DNA from 2 places in the Streptococcus sp. SGI.013 genome. Region 1 is predicted to be linked to the other one. Evidence: predicted binding sites of a transcription regulator. Region 1 holds the regulator's gene; the other holds the start of a gene.
The links. Region 1 encodes NrdR, which represses ribonucleotide reductase genes. Its sites were predicted from a motif close to ACACNATATATNGTGT; they were not measured.

Region 1 (15,408 bases):
CCTAGCGGATGTATCTCAGTTAGTTTTACGCTTTATCACACACGTTTATTTTAAAGATAAGGAAGCTTCCTATAATTTATTTTTATATCCTATAAAAGAGGGCTTTGTATGTAAAATCATGCCTCGTTATGTGGTATCTCCTTATTTATTGGGATATGGTATTAGACAAGTTCCTAGCCAAAAACGTCTTAGTCAACTTAAAAGCCAACTAGAAAGTTATTTGAAAGACAGTCTGTCAGATGATATTTAGACGATAAAAAATCCATCTTTACCTCTTGGTCATGGAGAGGGTGAAGATGGACTTTAAAAGATGGGAAGCCTTTATTAAGGGAAATTTTCGGTTGATAGCGTGTAAGTTGTTTTTCTAAATAACTGGTTTAGAGTGGTTTTTTATTTGGCATTCCCGCTTTTCTAGGATATTTGTTAGGGGTTTCTTTTTTCTTAGTGACAATAGTAAGGTTGCGATCATCCCCGTTTGGCAGTTGGTAATCCTGACTGATATCAACTTTACCAAAGAGCAAGTTAAGAGCTCTTTGGGCATCTTCTAATTCTTGGTCGGCGGCGCTGGCTTTTAAGGCAATGACTTGCCCATTAACCTTTAGAAAAGGAATAGTAAGCTCAGATAGTACTTGCATTCTTGCAACAGCTCTTGCGGTTACGATATCAAACTGTCCACGAAAAGCCTTATCTTGTCCAAAATCCTCAGCTCGACCGTGGAAAAAGCGTACATTTTGAAGCCCTAACTCTTCTGATAAAAGATGGAGGAAATTGATACGTTTGTTCAGTGAATCAATAATGGTAACCTTCAAGTTGGGACAGATAATTTTCATTGGCAAACTAGGAAAACCAGCTCCAGCACCAATGTCTAAGATGGAGATAGGCTCATTTTTGATGTAGCCCATTAGGACTGGGGCTAAGGAATCATAAAAGTGTTTGAGATAAACTTCTTCTTTTTGGGTGATGGCAGTGAGATTGATTTTTTCGTTCCATTCAACGAGGAGGGTAAAGTAACGTTCAAATTGATTTTTTTGCTGATCAGTTAGCTCAAAACCCGCTTGAGCTAGTAGGGTATAAAATTCTTGCTTGGTCATAGTTTCTCCTTTATTCTTGATTATTTTATCATAAAAATAGAAGGTGTGGCAGGATTAAAAAAGAGATGATGTGTTTTTCTCCTTATTTCAAGAAATTTGTTATAATGGAAAGAAAATAAAAAGGAGACAAAAATGGGAATCATTATTGGATTAGTTGTAGTTGCTATTTTAGTAATAGGGGGAATTTTTAGTTACAATGGTTTGGTAAAACGTCGTATGCAGACAACAGAGGCTTGGAGTCAGATTGATGTGCAATTGAAACGTCGAAATGATTTAATTCCTAATCTCATTGAAACGGTGAAAGGTTATGCAAGCTATGAAGGAAAGACGCTAGAGAGTATCGCAGAGTTGCGTGCACAGGTGGCGAATGCCAAGACACCTAGTGAAGCGATGGTAGCTAGTGATGCGCTAAGTCGTCAAGTGTCAGGTATCTTTGCGGTTGCAGAGAACTATCCTGATCTAAAAGCTAATGCTAGCTTTGTTAAGTTGCAAGATGAGTTGACGAATACTGAAAATAAAATTTCTTATTCACGCCAGCTTTATAACACCACAACTGCAAATTATAATGTGAAACTAGAGACTTTCCCAAGTAATCTTATTGCAAAAATTTTCCGATTTAAGCCAAGTGAATTTTTAGAAATTCCTGAAGAAGAAAAAGCTGTGCCAAAGGTTGAGTTTAACTTTTAAGGGGTGATGGGATGTTATTTGACCAAATTGCTCAAAATAAAAGGCGAACAGTTTTTTTACTCATCGTTTTCTTTGCACTTTTAGCCGCTTTAGGCGCAGCAGTTGGTTACTTGTGGTTACGCTCAAGCCTAGGCGGTATGGTGGTAGCCTTAATTATTGGGATCATCTACGCTTTTAGTATGATTTTTCAATCGACTAATGTGGTCATGTCTATGAATGGCGCAAGAGAAATTAGCATCGAAGACTATCCTGATTATTATCATATTGTTGAGGATATGGCTATGGTGGCCCAAATTCCCATGCCTAGAGTTTTTGTGATAGAAGATAGAGGGTTGAACGCTTTTGCAACAGGATCTAGTCCAGAAAATGCGGCGGTTGCTGCAACAACGGGATTACTATCTGTGATGAATAGAGAAGAGCTAGAAGGTGTCGTTGGCCATGAGGTTAGTCATATTAGAAATTACGATATTCGGATTTCTACGATTGCGGTTGCTTTAGCTAGTGCAGTTACCATGCTCTCGAGTATGGGAGGGAGAATGATGTGGTACGGTGCAGGTCGTTCTCAGCGTCGCCAAGACAATAGCCGTTCGTCTGGTTCAGACTTAGTAATGGTGATTTTTTCTTTAATCACTATTCTCTTAGCGCCCCTAGCTGCCACTCTAGTGCAACTGGCCATTTCTAGACAGAGAGAGTATTTAGCTGATGCTTCTGGTGTTGAGTTGACCAGAAATCCTCAAGGTTTGATTCGTGCACTTGAAAAATTAGATCACTCTGTACCGATGGAGCATGAGGTGGACGATGCTAGTAGTGCCTTGTATATCAATGACCCGAAAAAAACAAACCGCTATCAGTCTTTGTTTTATACTCATCCTCCTATCTCCGATAGAATTGAGCGTTTAAAAAAGATGTAAGTTTTCAAAGTAAAGATACTGATTTTAATAGTTTTGAAATTTGAGACATTAGATAGTCTATAGAAAAGTCTGGAAATCTTCAGACTTTTTTCTAACTCGTTCTATTTCATTAGTGCTCTGTTGAGTCATATGATTTCCGATATATAGAATATAAAATCAATATTTCTTAATATCTAGTCGAAATTAAAGAAATATATCGAATAAGCTTATAAAGTAAGAATAAAATAACAGAAGCTCTAAAAACTTGCTGTTTTACTTCTTGTTTGATAAAATTTAGGTGAGAAAAAATGATTTAGAAGGATAATGAACAAAAAAATAGACATATTGTTAATTTTATGATATAAATTTAACATGGTGTTTATTCTGAAAGAGTTATGACAGGATATAGTACTAAGAAGGAAAATACCAGACGTTATTTAGATTTAGCCTTGGTAGAGTTATTACAGGAAGTACCTTTTCATAAGGTATCTGTTTCTAATTTAACGAAAAAAGCAGGGCTTTCTCGTGGGACTTTTTATTTACATTATGTAGACATAGATGATTTTTTGAATAGTCAAAAAACAGGTTTATTAGCACAATTTAAAGAAGAGTTTTTGTCTGCTTCAGATAACAAGAGTTTCCAAAGAAAAATAACTGACCTCATTTACTATATTGAGAATCATTTTGAGCTTTTCAAAGGATTGTTAGGGGTAAATGGTGATAAATATTTTGAAAAAGATATCATTATTTTTATTCAAGAATTTATTTTTGAAGATTATGAATTAGAAAATAGGTTTCCTGAGTTGCCGGATCAGTATATCATCAATCTGAGTGTGATGAGTATTATTTCTATCATCCTAACTTGGTTGGAGGAAAGAGAGCCCAGGTCTGCTCAGGAAATTTTAGAGATTATTAGAGAAACGCGTCAAATTACCTTAAATGAGTTGGTAGAAGGAAAACTATGATATTTAATCTTTTAGATGTTAAAAAAAAGCCTGAGGGAATAACCTTTGAAGAGCAATTGGATTTAAAAGAAGAGTTACAAGATCGTAACAGTGAAATCTTGGATATTAGAGATATCTTGGCTAAAGGCCAGTTGATTTATGAAAATGGACTATACCTTTTGGAGTATCAGTTGTCGTATGTTTTGGTTCTCCCTTCAAGTCGATCTATGACACCTGTTGAGTTAGAGCAGTCCTATGGGGTTGTAGAAGTTTTTGTTTCAGCTGAAGAACTGGTTGCTAAGCAAGATTTAGTAGATGAAGATTTAGTCTTAGTTCTAGATGGAACGACTCTCAGTTTGTCGGAGAGTGTTGCGGATAATATTATTCTTAATATTCCAATGAAAGTTTTGACGACTGAAGAAGAAAACGATGATACCATGCCCTCAGGTCAATCGTGGTCGGTCTTGACAGAGAGTCAGTACAAGGATTTGCAAGAAGAAAAAAAAGCCGAGTCTAGTCCATTTGCTTCTCTGAGCAAATTATTTGACAGTGATGAGTGAATTGATGTAAAATAATTATTTTGCTTTAAAAATGATTGAAAAAACTAACAAGAGATAGTATAATTATACCGATGCGTTAAGTTTGGATGTGATGATAACTTCATGATATCCTATAAAGGAAGAAGGTTGGTGAAAATGGTAAAGAAAATTTTAATTATTGAAGATGAAAAAAATCTCGCTCGCTTTGTTTCTCTGGAGTTGCAACATGAGGGATATGAGGTAACGATTGCTCATGATGGTCGTAGCGGCCTAGAGCAAGCAATAGATGATGATTTTGATTTAATTCTTTTAGACTTGATGTTACCAGAGATGGACGGGTACGAAGTAACACGTCGACTTCGTCAAGAAAAAACGACTTATGTGATTATGATGACAGCGCGTGATTCCGTGATGGATATCGTGTCTGGTCTTGATAGAGGTGCTGATGATTATATTGTTAAACCATTTGCGATTGAGGAGTTGTTAGCACGGGTTCGTGCGACTTTCCGTCGTCAAGATTTTGAAAGTGAAAAATCCTTTTCTGATGGTTCAGCTATTTATCGTGACTTAAAGATTGACAGTCAAAATCGTTCAGTGGTTCGTGGTGACACAACTATCCCATTGACAAAACGTGAGTTTGACTTGCTAAACGCATTGATGAGTAATGTCAATCGAGTAATGACACGTGAGGAGTTGCTTTCACGTGTCTGGAAATATGATGAAGCGGTTGAGACTAATGTTGTCGATGTTTATGTTCGTTACCTTCGTGGTAAGATTGATGTCCCAGGACGTGAAAGTTATATTCAGACCGTTCGTGGAATGGGATATGTGGTACGTGAAAAATAATGTTAAAAAAAATACGTGAGTATTATCACCGTGCTAGTTTAAAAGGAAAATTGTCTGTGACGACTTTTTTCCTTTTTCTGTTTATTTTTACTATTGTAACACTTTTGGCTTATGCTTCTATGAATTATATATTATTAAATCATGAAAAAGAGACACTTCAAGCAAATAGTCAAAAGTTGAGTACGGAATTGTCTGAGATTGATAAGGAGTTGACTTTAGATAATTTATCAGACTATCTTTATACGCATAGAGATTCTGATGTGGTGAAGGTTCAAGAATCGATTAGGGAACATCATATTTTTCGAGAAATGAGAGATTTGTCCTCTGTCTTGATATCAACACAACAAGCTTATATTTACAGTAGTCAAAAGCGATTAATTTTTACAACAGATTCTGAAAAAAATCCTCCAACCTTACGATATGTTGGGGAGATTTATTCAACGGCCTACAGTAACGTGAAAGGATATGTGCTGACTAAGCCGATTTATGCAAAATCCAACTCTAAAAAGATTATAGGTTATATTCAAATATTTCAAAATTTACAAGTTTATTATAATATTCGTAATCGTGTGTTATTTTTTTTGGTTGTCATGGAAATTTTTATTTTGATTATTGGTCAGCTAGTTATTGTTGAGTTTTCTAGGCGTTTTTTAAGTCCTGTCCATGCCTTAAATGCTTCCATGCGTGAGGTTGTGAAAAATCCTTCAGATTTATCTAAGCGTGTAGAAATTCATACTGGCGATGAGATTGAAAGTTTAGCTCATATTTATAATCAGATGCTGGAGCGGTTGAGTGAGCAAAATGATCGCCAAGTTCGTTTTATTAGCGATGTCAGTCATGAACTTAGAACTCCTATCGCTGTGATTAAGGGTCATTTAGATTTGTTGCAGCGTTGGGGGAAAAATGATCCTGAAATTCTAGAAGAGAGCTTAGAGGTTAGTTCAGTAGAAATTAATCGTATGAATATCATGATTAATGATATGCTTGAGATGGTGCGTATCACAGGAAGTTTTGAGCAGCATCAAAATGATACTTGTATAGTTCAAACATCCAGTGCTGCCATTGTGGGGAACTTTAAAGGATTACACCCTGATTTTGACATCACCTTAAGTGATCAGATGGCTCAGCCTATTATGATTAAGATGTATAAAAATCATTTTGAACAAGCGTTGACTATCCTAATGGATAATGCTGTTAAATATTCTAGAGATAAAAAGGTTATTGACTTATCAATAGGTTTAGAGGAACAGTATGCTTTGATCAGGGTTAAAGATCAGGGAGAAGGAATTTCTAAAGAAGATTTACAGCATATTTTTGAGCGCTTTTATAGGTCTGATAAGTCACGCCATCGTGTAAGTACACAAGCTGGTTTAGGAATTGGGTTATCTATTTTGAGTGAAATTGTGGAAGCTTATCATTGTCAGATAGATGTTGTGAGCGAAGTTGATAAAGGAACAGAGTTTATGTTGCGCATCCCTATTGTAAGGGAAAAATGATCATTAGCATCATAGATGATATTTCTATTGAGAGGTTGGTGCAATCCAACCTTTTTTATGTATCCTTTTAAAAACACTGTCGTATCTTACTTTCTTTTATTGTGCTTCAAAATATGATACAATAAAGAATACGAATTCTTTGGGAGATAGGGGTGTTTTCATGCGTTGTCCAAAATGTAATTGTAATAAATCAAGTGTGATTGATAGTCGTCAAGCAGAAGAAGGAACGACCATTAGACGTCGTCGAGAGTGTGACCAGTGTCATTACCGTTTTACAACTTTTGAGAGAATAGAGGATATTCCGCTTGTTGTGGTAAAAAAAGATGGGACGCGAGAATCCTTTTCTCGCGAGAAAATCTATACAGGTATTATAAGGAGTGCTCAAAAACGTCCAGTATCAGCTGAGGTGATCGACCAAGCTATTGCTCGTATTGAGCAGACGATTCGCAGTGACTATGATAATGAGGTTCCCAGTGAGGTTATTGGGAATCTAGTGATGGATGAGTTGGCGGATTTAGATGAGATTACTTATGTTCGTTTTGCAAGTGTTTATCGTAGCTTTAAAGATGTCGATGAGTTGGAAGAGTTGTTGCACCAGTTGACTAAAAGTATGCGCACAAAGAAAAAGAGATTAGATAAAGATGCGAGCGAATGATTCCTTCTACTATCTTGATAAAGGGAGGATAGAGGTTGCTGATCCTTTGACGATGCAACTGTATTATCCCATTATTAAAGCTGATGCTTATATTTTATATTGCTATTTACAAGCTTTTTATGATCAAGGGAAAAAGCGACATGCCTTTCATGAGATTTTAAATCATACTCTCTATAACATGCAACGATTCGAGGAGGCTTTGGCAGTTTTGACGGCTCTAGATCTTGTTCGTTTCTATCAAGATCGTCAAGCTTATATCATTGATGTCAGAGCGCCTTTATCTAAAGAAAATTTCCTATCACATGCTCTGTATCGTCATTTATTAGAAGGGGCTATTGGACAAGTTGCAGTTTCTGAGATGGACGAAGAGATTCCAGAGGCTAGAAATCTTTCTAAGAAGTTTTCGGAAGTGTTTGGAAATCAAGGAGAAATTGTTCCATCAGAGCATCCAAAGGTAGCTAAAAACTATTTTGATTTAGATAGTTTTAAACGGTTGATGAGAAGAGATGGGCTTAGTTTTACGGATGAAGAAACGGATCTAGTAGCTATTTTTAACCTATCTGAGCGTTATAAATTAACATGGTATGATACTTATCAATTGGCGAGAGAAACAGCTAGTCAAAATAAGATTTTAGTTTCACGAATGGTGGCTAAAAGGGAAAGTCAGAATTCCCCTTCCACCAATGACTTTAGTGAGAAAGAAAAAATTGTCATCAAAGAAGCCAGAGAAGATAGTCCTGAGGTATTTTTAGCTAAAATTAAAAAGCCAAAGCAGGCAATAGTGACGAGAGATGAAGTTAAAATTTTAGCAGAAATGGCTCAGATGGGATTGCTTGATGAAGTGATCAACATTATGGTACTCTATACCATGAATAAGACTCACTCTGCGAATTTGCATAAAAACTATGTGCTAAAATTAGCCAATGATTTTGTGAGTAAGGGGATTTCGCGAGCTGATGATGCGATGAAGTATCTTCGGTCTGTCGGAGAGAAAAAATCTCAAGCAAAAGAAAAAACGAATAAAACCAATATCCCTAAATGGAGTAATCAAAATTATCAAAATCAAACCAGTCAAGATGAGCAAGAAAAACTAGAAGCCTACCGGCAAAAAGCCCTAGAGCGACTGAGAGATTTGGGAAAGGAGGACTAGATGGAAAAGATAAGCATCCAATACCCCACACGTTTTAACCCAAGAGAGCTAAAAGAGCAGATTTTAAAAGATCCAGATGTGGCCATGTTTATAAAAGAGCAAGGTCTAACTCCTGATCAGGTACAGTTGAGTTTAACAAAACTGAATCAGTTTCGTATGGAGCGTGATCGTTTTAATCGTGGCGATGAGGCTTATATTGCTAAAGGCTATCAGCCTGTATTAGTGATGAACGAAGGCTATGCTGATGTCTCTTATAAGGAAACGAAAGAACATCATCAAGCGCAGGAAAAGCAGGCAGTGAGTGATCGTATTCATCTGGTTAATCTCCCTAAGTCATATAAACAAATTGGGCTAGAAGATATTATGCTTGATGATATTAAGCGTATTGAAGTTTTTGAGGCTATTGTGAGTTTTGTAGAGCATTTTCCTCAGATAACAAAAGGTCTATACCTTTATGGTGACATGGGGGTTGGCAAGTCCTTTATGTTAGCTGCCTTGGCGAGAGATTTGTCTGAGAAAAAAGGGTTAAGCACCACTTTACTTCATTTTCCAAGCTTTGCGATTGATATTCGACATGCCATCAAAACAGGGAATGTCAAAGAAGAGATTGATCGCATTAAAATGGCTGAAATTTTAGTTTTAGATGATATTGGTGCAGAACAAGCTAGTGCTTGGATACGTGATGAGGTCTTACAAGTTATTTTACAGTACCGTATGCTTGAAAATCTGCCAACTTTTTTTACGTCTAATTATAGTATGGCTGATTTGGAGAAAAAATTATCTTCTGGCAAAGCTGATGGTGAGGTTTGGGAAGCCAAGCGTGTGATGGAACGCATACGTTATTTGGCTACAGAATTGCATTTAGAAGGGGAGAATCGTAGATGACAGATATGATTGATTTGATGTTAAAACATACTTCTGTTAGGCGTTTTACTAATCGTCCAATAGCAGCTGATGAATTAGATCAGATTATTGAGGCAGGCAGAGCAGCATCTTCGTGGAAAAATTTTCAATCCTATTCTATCATTGTTGTTACCTCTGCAGAGAAAAAAGAGGAACTTTATCAACTCACCCCTCAACCTGCTATTTTGCAAGCTCAGGCGATTTTATTATTTGTAGGTGATTTGAACCGAGCGAGTAAGGCAGCTGATTTACATCAAACGGCTTTTGATGCTAGAGGGAGTGAAAATCTTTTGATTTCCTCTGTTGATGCAAGTTTAGCGGGACAAAATTGTCTCCTTGCAGCAGAGAGTATGGGATACGGAGGTGTTTTCATTGGGATGATTCGCCACAAAGCTATGGACGTCGCGACTTGCTTTAACCTTCCAGAATATACTTATCCTATTTTTTGTATTGCACTTGGAGAACCTGCGCAAGAACATCCTGTTAAACCACGCTTGCCAAAAGAAGCTGTCGTCTTTGATGAAGTGTATAAGGAACAGGATTCATCTGTAGTGCTGGCTTATGATGAAGTCCAAAGGATTTATGCGGGTGATCGTCAAACGGAAACTTGGTCTGAACGCCTGATTTCACAATTTGGACAGGCTGAGCAAAAAGAAACAGAAAAATTATTAAAAAAACATAAACTATTGTAACAAGAAAGAGAGTATTATGGCTTTACCAACTATCGCTATTGTCGGGCGTCCGAATGTCGGAAAATCGACTTTGTTTAACCGTATCGCAGGTGAGCGTATCTCTATAGTAGAAGACGTTGAAGGGGTAACCCGTGACCGTATTTACACAACAGCCGAATGGTTGAACCGTAAGTTTTCAATCATTGATACAGGAGGTATTGATGATGTCGATGCACCATTTATGGAGCAAATCAAACACCAGGCTGATATTGCGATGAGTGAGGCAGATGTCATTGTTTTTGTAGTATCTGGTAAAGAAGGGGTGACAGATGCTGATGAGTATGTGTCAAAGATTTTATATCGTACCCACAAGCCAGTTATTTTAGTGGTTAACAAGGTAGACAACCCAGAGATGCGTAATGATATCTATGATTTTTACGCACTTGGTTTGGGAGATCCTTATCCTGTGTCATCTGTTCATGGTATTGGAACAGGAGATGTTTTAGATGCGATTGTAGAGAATCTTCCAACTGAGGAAGAAGAAGAAAATCCAGATATTATCAAGTTTAGTTTAATTGGTCGTCCAAATGTCGGAAAATCAAGCTTAATTAATGCCATCTTAGGAGAGGATCGTGTGATTGCAAGTCCTATTGCTGGAACGACACGTGACGCTATTGATACAAGCTTTGTCGATAGTGATGGGCAGGAGTTTACTATGATTGATACAGCAGGAATGCGTAAATCTGGTAAGGTTTATGAAAATACAGAAAAATACTCTGTGATGCGTTCCATGCGTGCGATTGATCGCTCTGACGTTGTCTTGATGGTGCTTAATGCGGAAGAAGGAATTCGAGAATATGACAAACGTATTGCGGGATTTGCACATGAAGCTGGTAAAGGGATTATCATTGTGGTTAATAAGTGGGATACGCTAGAAAAAGATAATCATACCATGAAACAATGGGAAGATGATATCCGTGATAATTTCCAATACATTTCCTATGCTCCGATTATTTTTGTTTCTGCTTTGACGAAACAACGTTTACACAAATTACCAGAAATGATTAAACGCATCAGTCAAAATCAAAATATGCGCATTCCATCTGCTGTTTTAAATGATGTTATTATGGATGCTATAGCAATTAACCCAACGCCAACAGATAAAGGAAAACGCCTTAAAATTTTCTATGCTACTCAGGTTGCAGTGAAACCACCTACTTTTGTGATTTTTGTTAATGAAGAAGAGTTGATGCATTTTTCTTACCTTCGTTTCTTAGAAAATCAAATCCGTCAAGCTTTTGTCTTTGAAGGAACACCGATTCATTTGATTGCACGTAAACGAAAATAAAAGCTTCTGCAACATAAATGTGCTAGCTTTTTCTAAGAGAAGTAGAGAAAGATTTTTATCTTACTTTTTATTTGAGATAGGCAAGCTTAAAATGGACGCAGAAAAATAATATCAAACCCCAACCGTGAGAAGTTAAGATCAGCTTAACTTCTTTTTTATTTTTAAAGTATGCTATAATAGAGGGATAAAGAAAAAGAGGTATCAGTATGGCTAAACTTATCCCAGGGCGAATTCGTAACGAGGGGATTGAGTTATATCAATCGGGAAAATTTGAATTAATAGAAGAAAAAGATTCGGTCATTAAAGCGATGGTAGATGGTAAAATGATTTCATTTTCTTTGGATACAGAGGAAGTTAATTGCCAATGTGATTTCTTTAAATCTAAACAATACTGTCTTCATCAAGCCGCTTTAGAATATTTTATGAAAAATGATTCAGAAGGACAAAAACTGGTTTCTGGTATTAAGGAAGAAAAGAAAGAAAAGCAGGCAACACAGGCAATCACTTCATTTGGAAGTCGTTTTCTTGATCACTTATCTCTAAATGATGATGATACCTTGCGTTACCAATTGTTAGCTGTTGGTGAACAAAGTTTATATACCAATGATATTTGGTGGACCTTACGCATTCGTCGCTTACCAGATGAGAGAAGCTATATCATCCGTGATATTAGAGCTTTTTTACTGGTCATAGAGGAAGAATCTTTTTATCAAATCGGAAAAAATTATTATGAACCGTTGTCTTTGTTGAATTTTGATGCCTCAAGTCAAGAATTGATTACGTTTTTGTGGCGCGTGATTCCTCGAGGTGATCGTTTAGATAGTGAACATATTTTACCAAATCATTCTAGACATTTGGCCTTACCCTTGGGATATTTTGAAGAAGGCTTAGAGTTACTACAGGCCTTACCAGAATCTCAATTAACTTATGCTGATAAAATTTATAAGCAGGTTACCATTCACGATTTGGTGGGAGAAGAAGGGCTGATTCAATTTAAAATTGACGTGCATCGCCAGTACATTGAATTGATGATTAAAGAAAAGGACTATAGTAGTTTATTTGATCACCGCTATCTTTTTTATAAAGGTATTTTTTATCATTTGAATCAGAAGCAAAGAAAGTTGGTGGCTAATTTAAAAACCCTTCCAATAGATGAGGATGGGGCAAAGTATCTTCGTTTTAATTTGGAAGAACAAGCAAAATTAGCAGCTAGTTTATTGGATTTTCAAGAGGTTGGTCAAGTTGAGGCTCCTAAAACTTTTCAAATTCGTGATTTTACTCCCAAATTTTATTTTGATAGTTTAAACACAGGGGAAATTAGTTTATCTTTGCGTTATGATTATGGGCAACTAGAAGTAGTGACAGAAGATAGTCTGTTGTCACTCCCTTTTGCTAGTAATTTTAAAAAAGAGGAAAAAATCAAGCGTTTAATGGTACAAGCAGGTTTCGAGGGTTATTTTTCAGCCTATCGCGCCCCACTTTTACCATCTGACTTATATACTTTTTTTGAAGAAACGCTTAATCGTTTTAGAAAAATCGGTCAAGTCTATATCGGTGATACCTTAGCGGGTTTCCATTTAGAAGAAAAACCAAGAGTATCAATAGCAACCAAGGGAAGTTTGTTAGATGTTTCATTTGATTTTTCTAATATTGTAGAAGATGATGTGGATGAGGCCTTGACAGCACTGTATCAAAATGCACCTTATTTTATTAGTCAATCAGGAAAGTTGATTTTATTTGATGAAGAGACTCAAAAAGTTGCTCAAGTCCTCCAAAAATTACGTGCCAAAGCAGCAGTTAATGGGCATTTAGAGTTATCAGGAGTAGCCACTTATCAAATTGCAGATCATTTTAAAAATATATCTAATATTAGTTTTTCAGATGATTTTAAAAAGATGGCACAGGACTTAACACACCCAGAAAATTACCCTCTTCCAAGTTTAAGAGTTCAAGCGGAGTTGAGAGATTATCAATTATCAGGAGTTAGGTGGCTATCTATGCTAGATCACTATGGTTTTGGTGGGATTTTAGCAGATGATATGGGACTAGGAAAAACCCTCCAGACCATTGCCTTTTTATCTTCTAAATTAACTAAGGCATCTAAGGTCTTAATTTTATCGCCTTCCAGTCTGATTTATAATTGGCAAGATGAATTTAAAAAATTCTCACCAGACTTAGACGTGGTTGTCGCATACGGCTCTAAAGTTAACCGCGATGAGCTTATTCAGCAAGCACATCAGGTCACCATCACAAGTTATACTTCTTTTAGGCAAGATTTTGAGGTTTATCGCCAGTATCAGTTTGACTATTTAATCTTAGATGAAGCACAAGTGATGAAAAATACTCAGACCAAGATTGCTCAACATTTAAGAGATTTTGAAGCCAAGCAGTGCTTTGCTTTATCTGGAACACCTGTGGAAAATAAGCTTTTGGAAATTTGGTCGATTTTTCAGATTGTTTTACCAGGCTTACTTCCTAATAAGAAAACATTTTTAAAATTAGATCCAAAAACTGTATCGCGTTATATTAAACCTTTTGTGATGCGACGTAAAAAAGAAGATGTTCTACCTGAGTTACCTGATTTGATAGAAACGACTTATACTAATGAGTTAGCAGATAGTCAAAAAGCGATTTATCTCGCACAATTAAGACAAATGCAAGAAAGAATTAAAGGTGCTTCAGATTCGGATCTTAATCGCAGTAAAATTGAGATTTTATCAGGTATCACTAGACTTCGCCAGATTTGTGATACTCCTAAACTTTTTATGACTTATGAAGGAGAGTCAGGAAAGATTAACAGTTTAAGAGAGCTCCTGCAACAAATTAAAGATAGTGGTCACCGAGCACTGGTCTTTTCTCAGTTTCGAGGAATGCTAGATATTGCAGAAGAGGAGTTGACTAAGATTGGTTTGACAAGTTATAAAATCACAGGTTCTACACCTGCTGATCAACGCCAAGAGATTACAAGGGCATTTAACAGTGGCTCAAAAGATCTGGTTTTGATTTCTTTAAAAGCAGGTGGGGTTGGTTTGAACTTGACGGGAGCTGATACGGTTGTCTTGATTGACCTTTGGTGGAATCCAGCTGTAGAGATGCAAGCGATTAGTCGTGCTCATCGTTTAGGTCAACGAGAAAATGTTGAGGTCTATCGTTTGATTACACGCGGAACAATTGAAGAGAAAATTTTAGAGTTACAAGAAAGCAAGAAACATCTGGTCGCCAGTGTCCTTGATGGAGATGCGACACAATCTAATATGACAATAGAGGAAATAAAAGAGATCCTTGGAATGACGTGATTATTTTTTATAAATGAAAAGATAAATTTTGAAAAGTTTTCTATTTTAGTTTATAATAGGAATGCTATAGAAAGGAAGGGTAGCATGGATCGTAAAAAGAGAAAATTTCCCTTGGTAGCTGATCATGAAATTATTGTTGAGCAACCTAAAATCATGAAATTATATGAAACTGAGGATTTAATTACTAATATCCATGGTACTTATCAAGACAAGGGTTATCAAGATATTTTACAAGAGCGTCCCATCTCATCGGCTATAAAGGAAGAAAAAACTAGCGTATCACAAGTGGTGGTATCTGAGGATAAGACTTATGCTGAACAGATGAGGGAAAATTCTAAACGCGATTTGAAAAGAAAGCGTCAAGATTATTTATCCAATAAAATAAAAACCAATCCAGTGTTATCGAGTAAAGCCATTTCATCAACAAAAATGGAATCGAATCCAAAGGTTAAATCTCAAAAGCAGTCTAGTCAAATGCCAAAATCATCTCAGTCTGTGACAGAATTGTCACGTTTTTCGGAGAAACTGAGACAAGAAAATTATATTTTAGCAGAGCTACCTAGTCACTATCAGCAACCTAAAAATCAAAAGAATACTACTAAAAAGAAAAATAACTATGATTTCTTAAAGAAAAGTCAGATTTACAATTATCCAGATAGGCAGTTAAAAACTGAAAAAAGGGTGGCTCAAGAACTAAATCTGACTCGATTTGAAGATTGATATTAAAGGAGAAAACATGACGAAAACCTATCATTTTATAGGCATTAAAGGCTCAGGAATGAGTGCACTAGCTCTACTTTTACACCAAATGGGTTATCAAGTACAAGGGAGTGATGTTGAGAAATATTATTTTACTCAACACGGTTTGGAAAAAGCAGGTATTTCATTACTT
Region 2 (15,408 bases), on a different contig from region 1:
GCACGCTCTTGCATATATGGATTATCTTCCATACCTTCAAAGAGGGCAACAAACATATCTGTTACTTCTTTAAGTCCTGCTTCAGCATTAACTTGTTTGGCACGAATCGTTTCTTTGATCTGACCAATCATTTCTGGGTCAGCAAGAACCATTAAGTGAGCGTCAAATACTTGTGCCGCTTCTTCTCCAAGCGTACCTACTGCTTTTTCACGGATAACAGAAAGCTCGTTTTGTGAAGCCTCGAGGGCTGCATCCAAACGAGCTTCTTCTGCATTTGTATCATTGACTGAAACAGTCTCAAATGACAAATCCGGTTGAACAAGTAGATATGCTTTAGCAACAGCAACACCATCAGATGCCGCAATTCCTTTAAGCATTTCTGTCATAGTCTTATGCCAATCCTTCTTTTGTCATTGTTTCTGCGATAGCTGCGATAGCATCATCAGCATCTGCACCTTCAGCGTTAATAGTAACGTCAGCACCTTGGCCAACACCAAGACTCATAACACCCATGATTGATTTAAGGTTAACTGCTTTACCTTTGTAGTCAAGAGTGATATCTGAAGCAAATTTGCTAGCTGTTTGAACAAGCAAAGTAGCTGGACGTGCGTGAATACCTGTTTCTGCAACGATGTGGAAATCTTTTGAAGCCATGTTATGGTTCTCCTTTTTTCTGTTTGAATTTTTAGGTTTTCATAAAATGATAACCCTTACAATGCTATATTATACCATAGTGCTATTTGCTTTTCAAGGTAAAAACATTGTTTTAGGAAAAAAACTGAAATCCCTTTCCTGATTTTCACATTTTTCTACTATATAATTTCTCGTTTTGACGCAAATATGCTAATGTTCAATAATAACATTAGCATATTAATCGCTTATTCTATTGAATTATGGATGTTTTCTATTAATTTTTGGCAAAATTGGCTTGTTGTTAGCCCTGTTCCTTTTGACAACTGACTGGCAAAATCAGAAGTAACATCTTGATTGAGAAAAGCTTGTCCGATTGCTCCTGTCACTAGATCTGACGCTTCACTCCATCCAATATATTCTAAGAGCATACAGGCAGAAAGAAGAAGGGAACATGGATTTGCCAAATCTTTACCAGCAATATCTGGAGCTGTCCCGTGGGTCGCTTCAAAAATAGCATGTCCTGTTTGATAGTTAATATTAGCCCCTGGAGAAATACCTATTCCCCCAACTTGAGCTGCTAAAGCATCACTAGCGTAGTCACCGTTTAAATTAGTTAAAGCAACCACTTGATATTGATCTGGGTTTAATAAGATTTGTTGTAGGAAATTATCAGCAATCACATCTGTTATCTCAAGCTGTCCTTTTGCCAGCTCTGTTGAATATTCTCTTTCTGCTAATTCATATCCCCAACGTCTAAAGCCACCTTCTGTGAATTTTTGGATATTCCCTTTATGAACAAGAGTGACCTTAGATAAACCATGAGCTAGGGCGTAATCAATCGCTGAACGGATCAAACGCTCCGATCCTTCTTTTGAGATGGGCTTAATTCCAATACTTGAGCTTTTAGGAAAACGAATACGATCGACACCCATTTCTTCTTGTAAAAATGAAATCAGTTTTTCAACTTCTTCTGTTCCCTCTTCCCACTCAATCCCTGCATAAATATCTTCTGTATTCTCACGAAAGATGGTTATATTGGTTTTTTCAGGCTCCTTTAAAGGACTAGGGACTCCCTTAAAATAGCGAATTGGTCGAACACAGGCATAAAGGTCTAACTCTTGACGAAGCGCGACATTCAAAGAACGCCGTCCTCCACCGACTGGTGTTTCTAAAGGTCCTTTAATTGCAACCAAATATTCAGAAATAGTCTTCAGTGTTTCATTAGGCAACCAGTCTCCTGTTTGCTCAAAGGCCTTTTTACCTGCGAGTAACTCTTTCCAAGTTATTCGCCGTTTATTTTTGTAAGCTTTTTCGATAGCTACATCCAAGACCTCTTTTGCATTTTTCCAAATATCCACTCCAACACCATCACCTTCAATATAAGGAATTGTAAGAGTATCAGGGACAAGTAGGTGATTGTTTTTCATTTCAATTTTCATATGTTATCTCCTTCCAATTGGAATATACTCAAGATTTTCTTGTCCTAAATAATTGGAACGTGGTCTGATCAGCTTATTATTTTTCTTTTGCTCTTGAATATGTGCAATCCAACCTGAAACTCGACTCATGGCAAAAATCAAAGTAAAAATAGAACTATCAATCCCTAACACATGATAGACCGTCGCCGAATAAAAATCGACATTAGGAATCAGCCCTTTGCTGTTTTTCATATAATCTTCAACTTCTCGAGACAAATCATACCAAATCGCTTCATCTGTCCCTTCTGTTAGTTCCTTAGCCATTTGACGAAGATAAGGTTCTCTAGGGTCCTGAGTTTTATAAACACGATGGCCAAAGCCCATGATTTTTTCGTGAGAATCCAACTTTTCTTTCAGATAAATTTCTGTACTTCCTTGGTCGCGAATTTCTTTTAACATTTCAAAAACACGCTCATTAGCACCACCATGTAAAGGTCCTTTTAAAGCACCAATAGCCGCCGTAACACAAGAATAAATATCCGTCAGAGTAGAAGCACAAACACGCGCTGTAAAGGTTGATGCATTTAATTCATGGTCAGCATGAAGGACTAGAGCCCGATTCATCGCTAAAACTTCTAGCTCACTTGGTTCTTTCCCATTTAACATATAAAGAAAGTTCGCTGCAAACCCAAGATCTTCTCTAGGAGCGATTGGAATCTCTCCCCGACGTAATCTGGCGAAAGTGGCAATAATAGTTGGAATCTTAGCCATCAACTGAATACTTTGTTCATAGGTTGCTTCAACACCATTCTCCTCAGCCTTAACATTATAAACCCCCAAAAGACTCACAGTTGAGCGAAGGACACTCATCGGATGAAGGTGTTGACGTGATTGAATCAAGATACACTGCTCCACTGCATCGCTAATCGCATAGTTGGCACGCAGTTCTTTTTCAAAATGTTTCAGCTCAATTTGTGTTGGCAGATGTAAATTCCACAAAAGATAAATGACTTCTTCAAAACTGGCATTATTGTCCATCAATTCTGAGATACTATAGCCCGCATACGATAAGCGGTCATCAACAATTGAGCTAATCCTTGTATCACAGGCAATCATATCTTTTAATCCATTAGCTTGCGTCATAGCCTGCTCCCTTCAATTTTTTACGGACTACCATTGGTAAAATCCCACCATTTTTATAGTAACGAATATCAGCATCCGCATCAAAACGTAAACGAACTTGAAAGACTTTTTCAGCTTTGTCATCTTTAGCACAAACCGTTACTAAGGCCCCTACTTCTAGAGTATCTGGCAAAATAATGTCATAGCTCTCAAAACCTGTCAAACCTAAGCTGTCAGCGGATTGCCCCTCTAAAAACTGAAGAGGAAGAACTCCCATCATCACCAAATTAGAACGATGAATACGCTCAAAGCTCTCAGCTAAAACAGCCTTCACTCCCAAAAGACTGGTCCCTTTTGCAGCCCAGTCACGACTTGACCCCATGCCATAGTCACGTCCTGCAATAATTAATGTAGGAACATCACTCTCTTTGTAGGCCATGGCCGCATCGTAAATCGAAACCATCTCTCCCTTATACTGCGTATAACCACCAATTTTCCCTTCTGCTAATTGGTTGTTAATACGAATATTGGCAAAAGTCCCTCGCATCATCACTTCATGATTTCCTCGACGGCTACCATAGGAATTAAAATCTTGATACGTTACGCCATGCTCTTCAAGATAAGTAGCTGCAGGACTACCTTTAGCAATATTTCCAGCTGGAGAGATATGGTCCGTGGTTACAGTATCTCCAAACTTGGCTAAAACACGCATATTTTTTAAAGGAGCTAGGTTTACTTCTTGATCTAAAGTCTCAAAATAAGGTGGATTTTGAATATAGGTTGAAGCTTGATCCCAATCATAAGTTGGACTAGAGGTCACAGGAATGGCATTCCACTTCTCACTATCCGTAAAAACTTGAGCATATTCTTCTTGGAAAAGCTGACGCGTGACATATTTTTCGATATAAGCTGTCACTTCTTTCTCATCTGGCATGATATCAACTAAATAAACCGCTTGGCCTTTTTCATCAAACCCTAAAGGATCTGACGTCAAATCAATATGGGTTGTTCCAGCAAGAGCATAGGCTACTACTAAGGGAGGACTTGCCAAAAAGTTTGCCTTAACCAACGGGTTAATACGACCTTCAAAGTTTCGATTCCCTGATAAAACTGCACTGACCAACAAATCTTCTTCTAAAATGGCTTTTGAAACCTCTGGGCTAAGAGGACCTGAGTTTCCGATACAAGTCGTACAGCCATAGCCCACCACTTGAAAACCTAGTTGGTCTAAATAAGCTTGCAAACCACTATTTTTTAAATACCCTGTGACCACTTTAGAACCTGGTGCTAGGGAAGTTTTCACTGTTTTTGATACGCTCAGACCTTTTTCAACAGCTTTTTTAGCCAGTAAACCTGCCGCCATTAATACATAAGGGTTAGAGGTATTGGTGCAACTGGTAATCGCTGCAATAGCCACATGCCCTGTTTTGATGGTTTCTGTTTGATTATCGTAGATAACTGTGGCTGTTTTATCTAATTCTTCTTTGGTCAATCCAAAGCCTTGTACCCCTTCTTCTCTTACTAGAGCATCTTCAAAGGCTGTTTTTGCCTGATCCAAGGAGATTAAATCTTGAGGACGTTTAGGTCCTGAAATACTTGGAACAATAAGAGATAAATCAATCTCAATCACTTGACTATATTGAGCTTCTGTATTGTCATCATAGAATAGACCATTCACTTTAGCATATGTTTCAGTTCGTTCAACCTGCGCTTGACTCCGATTGGTTAAGCTCATATAGGTCAAGGTCTCATCATCAATTGGGAAATAGCCACAGGTTGCACCATATTCTGGAGCCATATTGGCTACGGTAGCTCGATCAGCTAAACTAAGGTGTTTTAACCCTGAGCCAAAATACTCTACAAATTTCCCAACCACATTGGCAGAACGAAGAACTTGTGTGACTTTCAAGGCCAAATCTGTTGCTGTGGCTGTCTTTGGTAGTTTACCAATCAAACGCACCCCAACCACCTCTGGAACTGGGAAGTAAGAAGCCTCTCCCAGCATCGCAGCTTCTGCTTCAATCCCTCCAACACCCCAGCCAAGTACACCGATACCGTTAATCATTGTCGTGTGGCTATCTGTTCCAAACATGGAATCAGGGTAGAGGAAACCATCGTTTTCAATAATGACATCTGATAAATACTCAATATTCACTTGATGGATAATACCTGTGGCTGGAGGAACTGCTCGATAATTTTCAAAAGAATGCTCTGCCCATTTCAAAAAAGCATAACGTTCATCATTTCGCTCGAATTCCAAAGTGATATTTTCTGACAGAGCCGACTCACATCCAGCTACATCTACTTGAACACTATGGTCAATCACTAAATCTACTGGAATCTCTGGATTAATTAAGTCTGGATTTCCTCCGTGCTGTACCACGGCTTGTCGCATCGCTGCCAGATCCACCACAACAGGAACTCCCGTAAAGTCTTGCAGAATTACTCGGCTAGGCTTAAAAGGAACCTCACCTTTTGGAGACTGAGGATTAAAATAAAGAAGGTTTTCTAAGTGAGTTTTTGTCACATCTAAACCATCATATTTTCTGAATAAACTTTCAAGTAGAATACGGATAGTGTAAGGAAGGCTAGAAAGCTCTACACCATAGTCTTGACTGATTTTTTTCAAATCAATGTATGTATATTTTTTGCCATCAACTTGAATAATCGACTGATAATCCCTCATAATTCATCTCCTTTATTAAGAATTGACCTCCATTATACCCCACAAAAGATGTTATATCTACTAACAAATCACCTTAGATGTTAGAAAAAGTAACAAATGCTATAAAAAATATTTATACCCGCATAAAACACTATATCTAGTAGATTTTATTCTTATCTTGTACTAGATATAGTGTAATTAGCAAATTATCTACTTGATTTTTTATCCATTTTTGGGTATTCTAGTAGGGTGCTTTTTAGCAAGAATAATAAAAATTTATAGGAGTGACGAAAAATGGCTGCTATTACAGTATTTTCAAAAAATAATTGCATGCAATGTAAAATGACTAAAAAATTTCTAGAGCAAAATGGAGCGGATTTCCAAGAAATCAATATTGATGAGCAGCCAGATAAGGTGGAGTATGTTAAAAGCCTAGGCTTCACCTCTGCACCTGTCATTGAAGCAGGAGAGGTTGTTTTTTCAGGTTTTCAGCCTGCTAAATTAAAAGAAATTTTAAACTAATGAAATTGGCTTTTTATTCTCTTACGGGACAGACTAGACGTTTTGTCAAAAAGTTAAATTTACCTCAAGAGCAAATCATTGAAATCAAACGACAAGAAGAAACCCTTCTTTTAGATGAAGACTTTATCCTTATCACCCCTACTTATGAAGATGGGCTAGAGTTTCTCGATCGCTTTGTTGAAAGCAACCATCACTATATGAGGGGACTGATGGGGTCTGGTAACCGAAATTTTGGACCAGAATTTTGTCATGTTGCTCGTCGTTATGCCAAAACTTATGGTATTCCCGTTTTATATGAATTTGAATTTAACGGAACACCTGAAGATGTTGAAAAAGTAAAAGGAATCTTATCTCATGGGTCTTAAATCTATCGGCGATGTTTCTTACTTCCGCCTAAACAATGAAATCAACCGTCCAATCAATGGGCAAATCCCTCTCCATAAGGACAAGGAAGCTCTTCGTGCTTTTTTCCTTGAAAATGTAAAACCTTATTCTAAAAAATTTAATTCGATTACTGAGAAAATTACCTATCTAATTGAAGAAAACTATATTGAATCGGAGTTTATTCAAAATTATCGTCCAGAGTTTATCGAAGAGCTCTCACGCTATCTCCACTCACTTGATTTTCGTTTCCAATCCTTTATGGCTGCCTACAAGTTTTATCAACAGTATGCCCTTAAAACGAATGATGGTGAAGAATACCTAGAAAGTATTGAAGACCGTGTTCTCTTTAATGCCCTTTACTTTGCAAATGGTGATGAAGAGTTGGCACGTGATTTGGCAAAAGAGATGATTCATCAACGTTACCAACCTGCGACACCTAGTTTCCTAAATGCTGGTCGTAGTCGTCGTGGAGAGTTGGTTTCTTGCTTCTTGATTCAAGTAACAGATGATATGAACTCTATTGGCCGCTCCATCAACTCTGCTCTGCAATTGTCGCGTATCGGTGGTGGAGTGGGGATTTCTTTGAGTAACCTCCGCGAAGCTGGTGCTCCTATCAAGGGCTATGCTGGCGCTGCCTCTGGTGTCGTTCCTGTGATGAAGCTTTTTGAAGATAGCTTTTCTTATTCTAATCAGCTTGGCCAACGTCAGGGAGCTGGTGTGGTTTATCTTGATGTTTTCCATCCAGATATCATGCAATTTCTTTCCACTAAAAAAGAGAATGCCGATGAGAAAATTCGCGTAAAAACTCTCTCACTGGGTCTAACCATCCCAAATAAGTTTTATGAATTAGCACGTCAAAATGAGGACATGTACCTCTTTAGCCCATACTCTATCGAAAAAGAATATGGTGTGCCTTTTAACTACATCAATATCACGGAAAAGTACGATGAATTAGTTGCTAATCCTAAGATTACAAAAACTAAGATCAATGCACGTGAACTTGAAACTGAAATTTCAAAACTCCAACAAGAGTCAGGTTATCCTTATGTCATCAATATCGATACAGCTAACCAATCAAATCCTATTGATGGCCGCATCGTGATGAGTAACCTTTGCTCAGAAATCCTTCAAGTCCAAACTCCGAGTCTCATCAATGACCAGCAAGAGTTTTTACAAATGGGAACCGATATTTCATGTAATTTAGGGTCAACTAATGTCTTGAACATGATGACCTCACCTGATTTTGGGAAATCTATCCGTACCATGACACGCGCCCTTACTTTTGTTACAGATAGCTCAAGTATTGATGCTGTCCCAAGTATCAAAAATGGTAATGCTCAAGCGCATACCTTTGGGTTAGGGGCGATGGGACTTCACTCTTACTTGGCTAAACGTCATATCGAGTACGGAAGCCCTGAGTCCGTTGAATTTACTGATATCTACTTTATGCTCATGAATTATTGGACATTGGTTGAGTCTAACAACATTGCGCGTGAACGTGGTGTCACTTTCCATAATTTTGAAAACTCAAAATACGCAGATGGAACTTACTTTGATAAGTATGTGACTGGTCGCTTTACACCGCAATCAGACCGTGTTAAAGAACTTTTTGAAGGGCACTTTATCCCTCAAGCAGAAGATTGGGAAGCCTTGCGCCAAGCTGTCATGAAAGATGGACTTTACCACCAAAACCGTCTTGCTGTCGCACCAAATGGTTCTATCTCATATATCAATGACTGCTCTGCTTCGATCCACCCTATCACTCAACGCATCGAAGAGCGTCAAGAGAAAAAAATCGGTAAAATCTACTATCCTGCTAACGGCTTATCAACAGATACCATCCCTTACTATACATCTGCTTATGACATGGACATGCGTAAGGTCATTGATGTTTACGCCGCTGCAACAGAACATGTGGATCAAGGTTTATCCATGACCCTCTTTATGCGTAGCGAAATTCCAGAAGGACTGTACGAGTGGAAAACAGAAAGTAAGCAAACTACCCGTGACCTCTCTATCCTTCGTAACTACGCCTTCAATAAAGGCATCAAATCCATCTACTACGTCCGCACCTATACCGATGACGGTGCAGAAGTCGGCTCAAACCAATGTGAAAGTTGCGTAATTTAAAAAATAAGATACTAAGAGCAAAAAAGTCAAAGAGAAAATAGGAGATTTGACGACGGACAGGCAGGTCCAAGGAAAAGCTATCATTTTCTCACAGACTTTCGCTCGAAGTTCAATTAACAAGATACTTTTGTGTTAAGCAAGACCTGACAAAAATAGGAACTTGACGTAGAGTATCTCATACTCAACGAAAGTAATCATTTTTGTCCAGTCTTGTAACAAAAGTTCGATTCAAAAAGATACTAAGCCCGTTTAAAAATCCGTAGGAAAATGGGAGACTTACGCAGGGTCGCAAGACACAAGAAAGTACAACATTTTCACAAGGATTTTAGGGCGAGTTCAATTAAAAAGATACTAAGCCCGTTTAAAAATCTAAAAAGATCGGGCACTTCTGCCACATTAAAAGGTATTAAAAAGATAAACAAGCTATAACGCTACAGAGGAGGTGGGGTATTTGCCCTTAGCCTCCTCTCATTTTGCTTTGAGAGAAGATGATTTTCAAAAGCAATTTTACCTAAAATATGGTATAATATTTCAATTAAGATCAAACAATAAGGAGTTCTTCATGACCTACTATAAAGCCATAAACTGGAATGAAATCGAGGATGCTGTTGATAAGTCCACTTGGGAAAAGTTGACGGAACAGTTTTGGTTAGATACCCGCATCCCATTGTCAAACGACCTTGATGATTGGCGCAAGCTCTCTGATGTGGAAAAAGACTTGGTAGGAAAGGTCTTTGGTGGTCTGACCCTACTTGATACCATGCAATCAGAGGTGGGCATGAGCCAACTCAAAAAAGATGTCCGTACCCCACACGAGGAAGCTGTCTTAAACAACATTGAATTCATGGAGTCTGTCCATGCCAAATCCTACTCTTCTATCTTTTCAACTCTTAACACTAAGTCTGAGATTGAAGCTATTTTTGCATGGGTAGAAGAAAATGAGTTTCTCCAAAAGAAAGCCCGCATCGTTACTGAGATTTACCGTAATGGTACCGCTCTTGAGCGCAAGGTGGCTTCTGTTTTCCTAGAAACCTTCCTCTTTTACTCTGGTTTTTTCACGCCACTTTACTACCTTGGAAATAATAAATTAGCCAATGTTGCTGAGATTATCAAGTTGATTATCCGTGATGAGTCTGTGCATGGAACTTATATCGGCTACAAGTTCCAGCTTGGTTTTAATGAGCTTAGTGAGGAAGAACAAGATAAACTCCGTGACTGGATGTATGATCTGCTTTATGAGCTTTATGAAAATGAAGAAGCTTACACTGAACTACTTTATGATCCTGTTGGATGGACCGAGGAGGTTAAGACCTTCCTTCGCTACAATGCCAATAAGGCTTTGATGAACCTTGGACAAGATCCTCTCTTTCCTGATACAGCAGACGATGTTAACCCTATCGTCATGAATGGTATCTCAACAGGAACATCTAACCACGACTTCTTCTCACAAGTTGGAAATGGTTATCTGCTTGGTAGTGTTGAAGCCATGCAAGATGACGACTACACCATCGGACTTTAATCCTACCCAAAAACGAGCTTGGAAAATCCAAACTCGTTTTTTTGATTATCTGATTTTATCCAAAAAGGCTGTCAGCTCTGCTTGTGCTTCTGGTGTGGTACCGACTAGCTGACCAAGCATGCTTTCAAGTTGGGCTGTGGTTGCTGCGATTTCCTCATCAGTTTGAGCAAGCTTATCCGCAAGCTCTGTCAGTGGAACAACAGGCTCTTCCTCAAAGGTATCGACATAGCGAGGGATGTTGAGGTTGTAGTCGTTTTCCACAATCTCCTCAAAGCTAGCTAGGTGGGCAAACTTGTCCACATCTTGACGGTCTTGATAGGCTTTCAAAATCTTGGCGATATGGTCATCGGTCATGATATTTTGGTTTTTGCCCTTGTCAAATTCTTTAGATGCATCAATAAAGAGGACATCTTTGCTGGTGCGGTTTTTCTTGAGAATGATGACTGTGGTTGGAATGGAGGTATTATAAAAGATGTTGGCTGGCAGTCCAATCACGGTGTCAATGGCTCCTTCCTCTAGGAGATGCTGACGAATTTTCTGCTCTGCATTTCCCCTAAAGAGAACCCCGTGAGGAAGGACAATAGCCATAACGCCTGAATGCTTGAGGTGGTAGAAACCATGAAGGAGGAAGGCGAAGTCAGCCTTGGACTTGGGTGCCAGGACACCATAGCTGGAGAAACGTGCGTCTTGCAGGAAACCAGCGTCCCCACTCCACTTCTGAGAATAAGGGGGGTTCATGAGCACCCCGTCAAAATCTGTCGGCTCAGTCGTTGGCCAGTCCGCATCAAGGGTATCACCAACATGAAGTTTTTGGTTCTCAATAGCAACCCCGTGGAGCATCATGTTCATGCGAGCCAGGTTGTAAGTCGAGGTGTTAATCTCCTGACCGAAGTAGGAAACGGTCGAAGACTCTTTACTGTAACGTTTGGCGTTAAGAAGGAGGGAACCCGATCCCATGGTTGGGTCATAGAGGGTCATCCCCTTTTGATGCTCCCGTCCAAGAAAGACAATCTGGGTCATGAGGTGGGAAACTGCCTGAGGCGTATAGAACTCGCCCGCTTTCTTTCCAGAGTCGCTGGCAAACTGACCAATCAGGTATTCATAGGCATCTCCCAAAACATCTCCATCATGGTTGCTGAGGTTGAGCTCATGGAGTTCTTTGATCAAGGCTGAAATCACCTGATTCTGCTTTTGCGGTGTTGGACCTAACTTTTTAGAATAGAGGTCGATGTCTTCAAAAAGGTTTTCAAAAATCTCATTGGACTGCTCAATATCACGGAAGCCCTGTGCCAAATCTTCCAACTGGAAGTTGCTGGTGTGGACTTTTGCTACCAAGGCCGTAAAGGTCAGACCAGGCTCGATAAAGTAACCTAGCTCATCATCAAGGACATCTAGCAAATCTTCCTTAACATCTGGATCTGCAAAATTTTCTTCATAAAGTCTTTGAGCCTGTGACAAACTATCAAAGGATTCATCAAGGTTGTCACACACCGCCAAAAGCAACTTATCTGATAGGTATTTGTAGAAAATCAAGCCCAAAAGGTAGGACTTGTATTCGTTAGCATCCATCTTGCCACGGAGAATATCCGCTGCATTCCAAAGGGACTGGTAAAGGGATTGTGAGTTGTTTGAATTGTTCATGTCTGTGATTCTTTCTAAAGATATGGTATACTAGATAAGTAGAGAAATATGACGGTGGTTCCAACTTTCTAACTGGAGGTGGTGCTTATGGAAATAAGTCCAAAATCTTACAGAAAGGCTAGCCTATACTTGATGGTAAGTAAACTTACTCATCAAGTAACGACAAATCCTATTCGATTTGTCTAAGGCTCGCACTAGCTCGATTTTTGAAAAATATCGTTTCAAAAATCTCACGTCGGAGGTACCTGCTCAAATTAGCATTAGTTGAACCAGTCTAATCTAATAATTCTTTATATCAAATAAAAAAACAAAAAATAAAACCGTCAATATTTTGGGACACTGACGATTTTATTTTAATATAAAACAAACATTGTGAACCACCGAAATGGCTCTACTAGGAGTTGGATTGCCGTCCAACTCTTTTTCTATGCTTATTCTAACAAAATATCGTCAGTTTATCAAGATTTTTATATTGGATAACTTAGGAGCATTTGAGGCTTAGCAGAGCTATACAAATAATTTACGGAGTAGAGTCTTTTTCATCTCTTTCAAGCTAGCCAACTTGTCCTCCACCTGAGCCAACTCTTGGTCAAGGGTTTGGAAGAAAGTGCCGATGACTTCCTGTTCAGAATGTGTCGGCAATTTTATATTAAAGTCACTAAGAACTTCCTTAGTAATTGTTTTGATTGTTCCACCTGGGGCACTTTTTGCCTCTTCAATGAATTTTTGTTTTATTACATAAGCCCAAAACACATTATCAATTGGTAAGTAAAAGTTTTCAAAAATCAGCACCGTCCTATCTATGAAAGCTCCATATTGGGTAATCGCAACACGACCAATACTACCTTGTAAAGTAACTAGGACAGATCCTTTCTCAGCATAAACACTAAGTGGCTGTGCTTTTTTACTAATTTTTTGTTTAGTATCCTCTACTAAATTCATCTCATCTGTGACATCTGCAACTTGAACAAAAGGCATTGCTCCATCACCATCATACCATTCGCTATTTCCGTAAGGTTGCGGAAAAGAACCACGTCTAAATCTCGCCACTTCCCCCAACTTCACTTCTTCCCAGTCGTCTTCAAAACCTTGGAAGCGGAGGGCTGGTTTGGTTTGTGCCTTGGCTGGAAAGAGGAGTTTGAGATAGGTCTTCTTCTGCTCCTTGAGCGTGTCCAACTTACGCTGATGAAGGGTGATGTGACGGTCTAGGGTTGAGAAGAAAGTGCCGATAGCTTCCTGTTCGGGTAGGGATGGGAACTTTGCAATACTTTCAGCAACTAAATTCCAATCTGATCTTGGCATCTTCGTACCAGAAGTATCATTTGCAACTAATTGAAAAGAATTACTCTGAATATAGGTATATAAAAAACAACTATGCCAAAGATCCGACTTTAAATTCCAAAAATCACCTAGTGCTATTCCCTTAAACTCTGCATACCACCAATTTTTTAAATATGGACGTAATTTCCCGAATAGTACGTCCCCTTCATTAAACTCTAAACCTTTCCTATCATCTACTTTCTGAGAAATATCCTTATTTAAAGTACCCAATCCTGAGTTAATATCTTCAAACTCCAATCTAGGTAAATCTTTACTAGATGAGGTTAGATTTGAACGATAAACCACTTCCCCCAACTTCCGCAGTTCCCAAGCGTCAGTGTAGCCTTCAAAACGATAGGCTGGGATATTATTGTTTGTTTTCATGTAATCTCCTTTCAACATAGGACAATGTCTCTACTAGTATTTATAAATCTTAGGTGCTCAGCTTTTTGGGCTCCCCAATATGATAATATTGTTTGAATACTATTTCTTCTTTCAATATCAAACTCATCTACATAGATAGTTACATTCGGAATCACTTCAAAAATTTTTCTAAAGTATGGGGCATCTACACCATCTTTATCGCGCAGACCAAAACCTATGAAGTAGATTTCCTCAACATCTTTTATTTTGTCAAAAAATTCCTTGCTGTGTGAATTGTTTAGGATTTCTCCAACAGGTTTTACCAAAGAATTTATCAATGGTGAAAGATACGTAGCAACATCCATAGGATTATCAAAATCTTCACGCTCAAGATTATGACCAAAAACCAACTCATCTCCTATCTCACCGTGAATATGATAAATATTTTCGGATGGAATACCATAAAAATCTTCTAAAACATGTGTGTAGTTAAAATTTAAAAATAGACTATCTCTATTTAAGATGATTGTTTCTTTACTCAATCTACCTTGGTAGCACTGCTTACGGTAATTTTTTACAAAACTTTTCCAGTTATCATATGTTACTGAAATCCATTCCGAGAACAATTTCGAAATGACAGGTGTCAGTAGTTTTAAATTTTCTCCAACTTCCTCAGCATTACGAGACATGACACTGCCATCTATATCACCTTCTCTATCAGTAAAGTTTGCCATATCTATCTCAATATTTGTAAAACGTCCCAAACTTTGTTCAAAGTCAGACCAATATACCGTATCCCTCATGATTTGTAACATAAACTGATAAAACAATTCCGAGACCTTTGTAAAATCCGTTTTTTGGTCTATATTAAACTCCTGAATATCAAAATCGTTGACATATCTTGCCAAATCTTTATCTAAATCATCAAGATACTCTGCTATATCCTCTTTTCCAGAAAGACCTGTCAAATTTTCATCTTTACCAAATGTCTCATAAACATACTTTTTGAAATAGAGGTAGTCTGATTTTAATCCATGTGCTATGTCAAACCCATTTCCGATAATAAACAGTTTATCCATCTTCTTATCTCCCCCTCAATGGTAGGATGTCTTGCGCGATCATGGTCATATAGTCCTCTTTGAGGGCTTTTTTGTATTTAAGCTTGTTGAGGGCTTGGTCGCCCTTGTTTTCCTTGTAGCTTGTATAGTCGTAGGTATCAACAAGGGCTTTTTCTCCGATTTGCTTGTCCTTGCCGACTCGGTAGTTGTCCACGATAAACTGGAGCTCGTCTTCACCAACACACCAATCTTGTGCAGTGGATACGACTTGCTCACGGATGGTTAGGTCAATCATCTCGTCTAGCTTGTGGGCGATGGATTGGCCCTTGTAATCTTGAGTATTGGTCTGGGCTTCCTGCCAGATTTTTGAGATGAGTTGGGAGAGTTTGGGATTGGTCTTGTCCAAGTCGGCGATGTAGTTGTCCACCAGCTGCTTCTCTTTTTCTGGGATAGCTTGTCGTTTTTGATCCAGCAAGCTTTGGATGAGGGAGATGATATAGTGGTAGTTGATCTCGTCTGTACGGACAGACTCCAGCTCGTACTCGATATCGATAGGAAGCTCATCGTCATCATCTTCTTGACGGCGGCGTCTGAGTTCGTCGATGATATTTTGGTACTGGGCGGTGAAGTCCT

Region 2: nrdH (glutaredoxin-like protein NrdH) is a predicted target of NrdR. The motif match lies at 5,987-6,002, and genes of this name have one in related genera.

Annotation. Positions count from the first base shown of each region.
Region 1 covers NZ_JBNPOS010000006.1:51,208-66,615, forward strand. The annotation lists gene ACQRDX_RS02715 (DUF4931 domain-containing protein) at 1-250, shown strand, start outside; gene rsmG (16S rRNA (guanine(527)-N(7))-methyltransferase RsmG) at 378-1,091, opposite strand; gene ACQRDX_RS02725 (LemA family protein) at 1,224-1,778, shown strand; gene htpX (zinc metalloprotease HtpX) at 1,790-2,689, shown strand; gene ACQRDX_RS02735 (TetR/AcrR family transcriptional regulator) at 3,064-3,633, shown strand; gene ACQRDX_RS02740 (YceD family protein) at 3,633-4,172, shown strand; gene ACQRDX_RS02745 (response regulator transcription factor) at 4,308-4,997, shown strand; gene ACQRDX_RS02750 (HAMP domain-containing sensor histidine kinase) at 4,997-6,493, shown strand; gene nrdR (transcriptional regulator NrdR) at 6,654-7,148, shown strand; gene ACQRDX_RS02760 (helicase loader) at 7,135-8,298, shown strand; gene dnaI (primosomal protein DnaI) at 8,299-9,183, shown strand; gene ACQRDX_RS02770 (NADPH-dependent oxidoreductase) at 9,180-9,893, shown strand; gene der (ribosome biogenesis GTPase Der) at 9,910-11,220, shown strand; gene ACQRDX_RS02780 (DEAD/DEAH box helicase) at 11,427-14,516, shown strand; gene ACQRDX_RS02785 (hypothetical protein) at 14,601-15,236, shown strand; gene murC (UDP-N-acetylmuramate--L-alanine ligase) at 15,253-15,408, shown strand, end outside.
Region 2 covers NZ_JBNPOS010000001.1:86,254-101,661, reverse strand. The annotation lists gene ptsP (phosphoenolpyruvate--protein phosphotransferase) at 1-386, opposite strand, end outside; gene ACQRDX_RS00430 (phosphocarrier protein HPr) at 391-654, opposite strand; gene icd (NADP-dependent isocitrate dehydrogenase) at 879-2,072, opposite strand; gene ACQRDX_RS00420 (citrate synthase) at 2,076-3,194, opposite strand; gene acnA (aconitate hydratase AcnA) at 3,181-5,859, opposite strand; gene nrdH (glutaredoxin-like protein NrdH) at 6,133-6,360, shown strand; gene nrdI (class Ib ribonucleoside-diphosphate reductase assembly flavoprotein NrdI) at 6,360-6,725, shown strand; gene nrdE (class 1b ribonucleoside-diphosphate reductase subunit alpha) at 6,715-8,874, shown strand; gene nrdF (class 1b ribonucleoside-diphosphate reductase subunit beta) at 9,437-10,393, shown strand; gene ACQRDX_RS00390 (type I restriction-modification system subunit M) at 10,439-12,034, opposite strand; gene ACQRDX_RS00385 (restriction endonuclease subunit S) at 12,542-13,738, opposite strand; gene ACQRDX_RS00380 (AbiH family protein) at 13,750-14,796, opposite strand; gene ACQRDX_RS00375 (type I restriction endonuclease subunit R) at 14,801-15,408, opposite strand, start outside.